2 linked regions of the Actinoalloteichus hymeniacidonis genome follow. The protein of the gene in region 2 interacts with the protein of the main gene of each other region in a pairwise test. Links are inferred from orthologs where the notes say so. Each region holds a gene or a part of one and is shown on either strand. Other genes may lie near its edges.

Region 1 (3,388 bases), 140 kb from region 2 along the record:
ATGACATCGAGACGAGACTCACGTTCCCCGGCCGCCCGCGCCGCTGCGGAACCCTTCGCCAACGCCTCGGCGAGTCGTGGGCTGTCGACCGATTCGACGACGTCGGCCCACCGAGCCACCCCCCTGGCCTTGTTGCGCTGCACACTCCCGACCATGTGCCACCGCACCGCTCTACCCGGACGCATCGCGGCCACCTCGGCGGCCTTGACCGACGCGTCCTGCGCCCGATTCTCGCCGAACTCGGTGAGTCCAAGATCACCGAGAAGAGCTACATCGGAAGCCGGAAAAGTCTTCGTCACCGCCAGCAGACGCACCGAATCGGACGCTCGATCCGCCGCCGCACACGCCGCCGCGATGCGTTCGCGGACTCCACCGAGCCGATCGGCGAGGAATTCACGTCGGGAATCCGCGCCCGAAAAGTCCGTTTCGGTCATCCCGTGGCCTCCAGCCAGATAGCCGCGCCGAATCGCCCAGTGGTCGATTCTCTGCGGTGACTGAACAGCTCGGGCGACTCCACGGTGCATCGGGGGTCCACCCCGATCCGGCTCACACCGGCTTCGGCGAGCTGCCGCCAGAGGCCAGCCCGAAGATCCAAGCCGGGTTTCCCGTTCCGTGTTCGGCAAGCCGTACCGGGCAGATGCTCCTCCACGTCCTGGCGCATCGCGGCGGGGACCTCGTAGCACTCGCCGCAAACCGAGGGACCCAGCAACGCCTCCACCCGCTCGGTGCTCGCCCCGGCACGTCGCATCGCGGCCAAGGCGCTGGGCACCACACCGATCCGGCTCCCCACCCGACCGGCGTGCACCGCCGACACCACACCCGCATCTGGATCGGCCAGCAGCACGGGAACGCAGTCGGCGACCAGCGCGACCAGGACCAGACCCGGTTCGGCGGTGACCAGTGCGTCGGTCGCCTCCACCGGCTCGGTTCTGGGTCCGTCCACGATCTCCGCATTGCGGCCGTGGATCTGCTCCATCCACACGGGGCCGTGCGGTGCGTTGGGCAGGCTCTCGGCGAGCCGCTTGCGGTTGGCGGCGACCGCATCGGGTGCGTCGCCGACATGGTCGCCGAGATTGAACGAGGAATAAGGGGCAGTCGACGCGCCGCCGTCCCGCGTGGTGATCACTCTTCGAACCCGCACCGGAACCCCTCCCATCGCTCGAGCACCACCCCCAGGTTCCCGACCACCCAAGATCCTAGATGCGGGTGTGGTGCGGTGCGCCGGCCGGGCACTCCTCGCGACCGAGCCGTGACACGATCGAGCCCGTGACACCGTGGATCCGGTGTCACGGGCTCGAGGCACGTGGGCGGTGCGCGCCGCCGCCGAGACCGCCCGCACCCAGGGGCGCGAGGGTCCGGCGTCGAGTCAGCGCCGCATGAAGGGCGGGATGTCGACCTCGCCGTCCTCACCGTCGTCGGAGACCGGCAGCGCCCGACCGGGCACGCCACTGGTTCGAGAGGGCCCCGGCAACGGCGAGCGTCCGCCGTCGTAGCCGCCGAGATCGCGGCCCGGCTGCGACTGGTGGTCCACAGCGCCGAAGCGTCCACCGTGGATCGGCGGCATGGTCGGCCGAGGACCCATCGGGTCGGACTGCCGGGACACCGCCGGGGTCACCGGGTTGAGCGGGTTCATCGGGTTCATCGGCGACTGGTGCTGCTGCGGGGGCGGTGCCAGCCGCTCCGGCTCCGGATCCTGCGGCGGGCCGGGCGGTGGCTCACCGGGTGAGCGTCCGGACTGCGCGGGTGCCACCGGGGCTCGCGAGGTGACCGGCGCCGGTTCGAGTTTCTTGTGCGTCGGTCCGCCGCTGTCGAACCCGGCGGCGATGACCGTCACCCTGACCTCGTCACCGAGTGAGTCGTCGATCACCGTTCCGAAGATGATGTTCGCCTCGGGGTGTGCGGACTCCTGCACGAGCGAGGCCGACTCGTTGATCTCGAACAGACCCAGATCGGAGCCGCCCGCGATGGACAGCAGCACGCCGTGCGCGCCGTCCATCGAGGCTTCCAGCAGGGGTGAGTTGATCGCCTTCTGCGCGGCCTGCACGGCTCTGCCCTCGCCTCTGGCCGAGCCGATGCCCATCAAGGCACTGCCCGCCCCGGACATGACGCTCTTGACGTCGGCGAAGTCGAGGTTGATCAGACCGGGTGTCGTGATCAGGTCGGTGATGCCCTGCACACCGGAGAGCAGCACCTCGTCCGCCGAGCGGAACGCGTCCATGAGGCTGACGCCGATGTCACCGAGCTGCAGGAGTCGGTCGTTCGGGATGACGATCAGGGTGTCGCACTCGTTGCGCAGCTCCTGAATGCCGTCCTCGGCCTGCTTCCCACGCCGCTTGCCCTCGAAGGAGAAGGGCCGGGTGACCACACCGATGGTCAGCGCGCCGAGCTTGCGGGCGATCGAGGCGACGACCGGGGCCCCACCGGTTCCGGTGCCACCGCCCTCGCCCGCCGTCACGAACACCATGTCGGCGCCCTTGAGGACCTCCTCGATCTCCTCGCGATGGTCCTCGGCGGCGCGGTGCCCCACCTCGGGATTGGCGCCGGCGCCAAGGCCCCTGGTGAGTTCGCGGCCGATATCGAGCTTGACGTCCGCATCGGACATCAACAGCGCCTGTGCATCGGTGTTGACCGCGATGAACTCAACACCCTTGAGCCCGACCTCGATCATGCGGTTGACTGCGTTGACTCCGCCGCCACCAATGCCGACGACCTTTATCACCGCGAGATAGTTGTGCGGGGGCGTCATCGGATCCGCCTTCCTGATCGTGGCTCGTGCTCGGACTGTCGTGCCGGCGCCGGCACGTCCAGGCCGCCTGCCCTGGACCGACAGATTTCAACCTCGGCGTGAGGCCGCAAGGTCCGTCGACCCCGGTACTTCCGCTGCGGACGTTAGGCACCGTAGCGCCCCCGGTCCAGCAGCCACGCCGGGCGTCGGTGATGTGAGACGTCACCCGCCCGGGATCTGTCCCCTGCGGATGATCACTAGAACATCCAAGCGTCCGCCCGGGTCTGACGCAAGCCTGCCAGACGTGCGAGGGCGCGTGGCGTGCTTTTCTCCAGTCATACCTGATGTTTCGCAATCTCCGCGTGATGTGGTGTCGATGGTGACTTCGCGCAGGCGGGCGCGGGATCGGGCCCCGGCTGTCGACCGAGGACATCCCCGACGCCCGACCAGTGTTCACCCGGAATTACCGTGTCGCCGTCGGGAACGGCGTGGCCACCCGTCAGTGGTGTCCGTGCCCGTGCCCGTGTCCGAACTCGTCCTCGACGTAGGGCTCCACCAGTTCTCGATAGCGTAGGAAGCCCTCGGTGTGGTCCCGTCCGCTCGGCCGCACCGGTATCCCCGCCGCCGGTTGCACCTGCGGAACCGGCAGCCCAGCTGCCGAGG
Region 2 (4,084 bases):
CCCTCGTGGACCCGCAGCGAGAAGTCGTCGAGCACGACCTGGTCACCGTAGCTCTTGGTGACACCGGACAACGCGACCGCCACCGGAGCGAAGGTGTCCGGTGTGCGCTGCTCACGCGGATGGAACTCCGCAGAGTCGTCGATGGACTCGTCGGTCACGACACACACCTCGGGGAGAAGAACGACAACGGACCGAGCCGCCCCGGAAGTGTCCGGATCTCGATCTGGGCCGCAGCCTAGACGAGCAGGTCCGCAGCCAGCACGGTCGAGCCTGATCGGGGCCTCGACGCCCCGATATGCGACGATAAGTCGGCAACCTACTCGATCGTGTTCGTGGTGGAGGGAACGTGGCCGCTCGCGGTTCTGCAAAGTCCTCGTCGGCGGTGGAGAAAAGCCCCGCGACAACCGTGGACCCTCATGAGGAGCCGTCGGCCGAATGGGGCTGGCACGGCGGGTTCCCCGTCGGCACCCGTGTCGCCGGATGGGTCGGGGCCTTCGCGGTCTTCGCCATGCTGATCGGCAACCATGAGGGTCACACCGAGGATCTGTGGCTCCTCGTCATCGGCTCCGCCATGGTGGTCGGGCTGATCTGGGATCAGGTCCGCCGACGCACCTCATGGCGCCGCTGACGCTTTCTCGCACTGTCCTGTCCTCGGCGCCGGATCGTCGGCGTCGAGGCAGCAGCGTGCGCCACGCACCGAACACGATTCACGCGCGGCCCCCGATCGCGGTCGTCCCCCGGTAATCCGGCGGTCTCACCACCATCACGACCGGTGACACTCGCATCGGGATTCTTGCGCCGTCGCGCCGGGGTCTGTTCACTGAACGTGTGCACTCCTGCCGACCGGCCCGCTGGGCGTAGGTCGGCGATTCGGGCCGACGACGCCCCGGTGCGCCCTGTCCGTTCCCAACCTTCGGTGCGGACCCCGAGGCCACGAAGTCCACCCGGACGCCGACCCGGCCGAAGGTCGAATGCCGTTCATCGGTGTCGACACAGGGTCCGATCGAGCCGGTCCAGTGCAGCGATGGAGATCGATGATGAGCGTCACCGACGAACTACTCAGGAACAACAAGAAGTACAGCGAGACCTTCGGTGTCAAACTCCCGCTGCCACCGGCCAAGAAACTCACCGTGGTGGCCTGCATGGACTCGCGGCTCGACGTGTTCGAGATGCTGGGTCTCCAGCTGGGTGACGCTCACATCATCCGCAACGCGGGCGGAGTGATCACCGACGACATGATTCGCTCGCTGGTCATCAGCCAGCGCAAGTTGGGCACCCGCGAGATCATCCTCGTGCACCACACCGACTGCGGACTACTCACGTTCAGCGACGACGAGTTGAAGGCCGAGATACTCGCCGAGACCGGGATCAAGCCCGAGTGGGCGGCGGAGGCCTTCGACGACCTCGACGGGGACGTCCGGCAGAGCCTCAGACGCATCCAGACCAGCCCGTTCATCGAGCACAAGAACGTCCGAGGGTTCGTGTTCGACGTGGAGACCGGCGAACTACGCGAGGTCATCTGACCCCGGCGCAGCGGCCGTCCGCCTCAGCCCTGCGCGGCGAGCTGACCGCAGGCGGCCGCGATCTCCTGTCCCCTGGTGTCTCGGACGGTGCAGCTCACGCCGCCATCCTGGACCCGACGGACGAACTCCCGCTCCACCGGCTTGGGACTGGCATCCCATTTGCTCCCCGGAGTCGGGTTCAACGGGATGAGATTCACGTGGACCAGCTGGCCGAGGTGCTTGCGCAGCAGCTTCGCCAACAGGTCCGCCCGCCACGGCTGGTCGTTGACGTCCCTGATGAGCGCGTACTCGATGGACACCCGCCTGCCGGTGCTGTCCGCGTAGTAACGGGCCGCCTTGAGCACCTCTTCGACCGACCATCGGGTGTTGACCGGCACCAGGGTGTCTCGGAGCTCGTCGTCCGGCGTGTGCAGCGACACCGCCAGCGTGACCTGGAGTCCCTCATCGGCCAGCTTGCGGATCGCAGGCGCCAGACCGACCGTCGACACCGTCACCGAGCGCTGGGAGAGCCCGAGGCCCTCCGGCGCCGGGTCGCAGATGCGTCGCACGGCGGCGACCACTCGCTTGTAGTTCGCCAACGGCTCGCCCATGCCCATGAACACGACGTTCGAGAGGCGGCCCGGGCCCCCCGGCAGCAGGCCGTCGCGCATCGCCAGCGCAGCCGAGCGGACCTGGTCGACGATCTCCGCCGTCGACATGTTGCGCTGCAGGCCGCCCTGACCCGTGGCACAGAACGGGCAGGCCATGCCGCAGCCCGCCTGGCTGGAGATGCAGACCGTCGCGCGGTCGGTGTAGCGCATCAACACGCTCTCCACGAGCGTGCCGTCATGTGCCCGCCACAATGTCTTACGGGTGGTGCCCTCGTCGGTGGTCACATCCCGCACCGGGGTGAACAAGGTCGGCAGCAACTCGCCGACCAGCCGCTCCCTGGCGGCAGCGGGGATGTCGGTCATCGAAGCCGGATCGGTGCTCAGCCTGCCGAAATAGTGGTTGGCGAGCTGGGCGGCCCGGAAGGGCTTCTCACCCAGTTCGGCCACCGCCGCTTTGCGGTCGGCGACATCGAGGTCGGCGAGGTGCCTCGGCGGAAGGCCGCGGCGGGGAGCGTCGAAGACGAGGGGAAGAGCAGTCATGGCGTGGTCCAGTGTCCCACGGATCGCGGAGTGCTCTCATTCGCCCGTGCTTCTCCCGGCTCGGCGCCTGCCCCGCGACGGCGAGGCCGCAATACGCGGTGTCGCGCTGACCCTCGGTCAGGGCAGCAACGGCGTCCTCGGTTTACGTCGGGTGTGCAGCCGATAGGCGACCGTGATCTCCACACCGGGCGTCTGCGCGATCGCCCTGGCCGCGACACGACGGGAGAACTCGATCCGCAGGACCTCACCGAGGCTCTGTCGATCCTCGAACCGCCAGCGGGTATCGATCCGACGGCACTCGAAGCCCTCGGCGGCGAAGAACTCCTCCACCGCACCGGGCGAGTATCGGGGCAGGTCGGCCCGCATCCATGTCCCATAGGCATGACGGCTGGCATCCAGATCGATGATCGCGAGCATCCCACCGGGTCGAAGCACTCGATCGGCCTCCCGCAGGCCTGGCTCGCAGCCCGGTCCGAAGAAGTAGGCGGTCCTGGCGTGGACCAGATCGACGCTGGAATCGGGGATGGGCAGCCGCTGTGCCCCGGCGGCGGCGATGCGGACCGACTCGAAACCCGACATCCGCTGCCGGGCCCTCCGCACCAACGGCGGATGCGGTTCGACACCGAGGACACTGCGAGCCCGCTGGGCGAACAACGGGAGGTGAAACCCGTCACCGCAGCCGACGTCCACAACGTCGGCGTCGGTCCAATCGGCTTCCTGGGCCAACGCGGCGAACAACGCCCGATCTTGGTCCTGGGCCCGGTTCTCCAGTTCGTAGACCTCGGGCCAGTGCCAGATGTTGGGGCTCGGGAGCACGCCGGTTCCCGATGACTCGGAAGCCCAGGTCCGGCGTGCTCGCGCACGGAATCCGTCACGCACCGACCACAGGGCCATCAGGCGACGGGGATGAACCAGTTCAACAGCAACCAGGCCACCATCGCCGAGGGCAGCAACGAGTCCATCCGGTCCATGATGCCGCCGTGACCGGGTAGCAGGTTGCCCATGTCCTTGACCCCGATGTCTCGCTTGACCAGCGATTCGAGCAGGTCACCCGCCGTGGCCGTCACGACGATCGCCACCCCGAACAGCACACCGTGCCACCACTGACCGCCCAGCAGCAGCGTGACGACGATGAGACCGGCCGCCACCCCGCTGACCAGGGATCCGGCGAAGCCCTCCCAGGACTTCTTCGGACTGATCCTCGGCGCCATCGGATGCTTGCCGAACAGCGCCCCGATCGCATAGCCACCGGTGTCGGAACCGATCACCGCGAGCATGAAGGCCACCACGCGCAACACGCCGTCGGCAGGCAGCACGAGCTGCGCGGCGAAGGTCGCGAACAGCGGGATATAGGTGACAGCGAAGATCGAACTGCCTGCATCGCGAAGGTAGTGCTGCGAGCCGCCCGGAGCCCGCCAGAGCAGACAGGCC

Evidence for each region.
Region 1: the proteins of rlmN (region 2) and ftsZ interact in binary tests that used the Escherichia coli proteins (3 or more experiments, as listed by UniProt). The link is inferred for Actinoalloteichus hymeniacidonis from one-to-one orthologs.

The regions. Positions count from the first base shown.
Region 1 is NZ_JACHIS010000001.1:4,269,328-4,272,715, forward strand. Bases 557-3,388 are described here. They hold ftsZ (cell division protein FtsZ), read right to left. Parts: upstream 2,747-3,388; coding sequence 1,367-2,746; downstream 557-1,366. Other genes in these bases: pgeF (peptidoglycan editing factor PgeF), read right to left, coding at 557-1,141; xylB (xylulokinase), read right to left, coding at 3,225-3,388. In the rest of the region: BKA25_RS17680 (YggS family pyridoxal phosphate-dependent enzyme), read right to left, coding at 1-434; more of pgeF, read right to left, coding at 431-556. UniProt on the Escherichia coli protein: Essential cell division protein that forms a contractile ring structure (Z ring) at the future cell division site. The regulation of the ring assembly controls the timing and the location of cell division.
Region 2 is NZ_JACHIS010000001.1:4,409,886-4,413,969, forward strand. Bases 601-3,572 are described here. They hold rlmN (dual-specificity RNA methyltransferase RlmN), read right to left. Parts: upstream 2,654-3,572; coding sequence 1,547-2,653; downstream 601-1,546. Other genes in these bases: BKA25_RS18305 (DUF2631 domain-containing protein), read left to right, coding at 601-628; BKA25_RS18310 (beta-class carbonic anhydrase), read left to right, coding at 1,038-1,523; BKA25_RS18320 (class I SAM-dependent methyltransferase), read right to left, coding at 2,771-3,469; BKA25_RS18325 (phosphatidate cytidylyltransferase), read right to left, coding at 3,547-3,572. In the rest of the region: BKA25_RS18300 (ABC transporter ATP-binding protein), read right to left, coding at 1-158; more of BKA25_RS18305, read left to right, coding at 383-600; more of BKA25_RS18325, read right to left, coding at 3,573-4,084.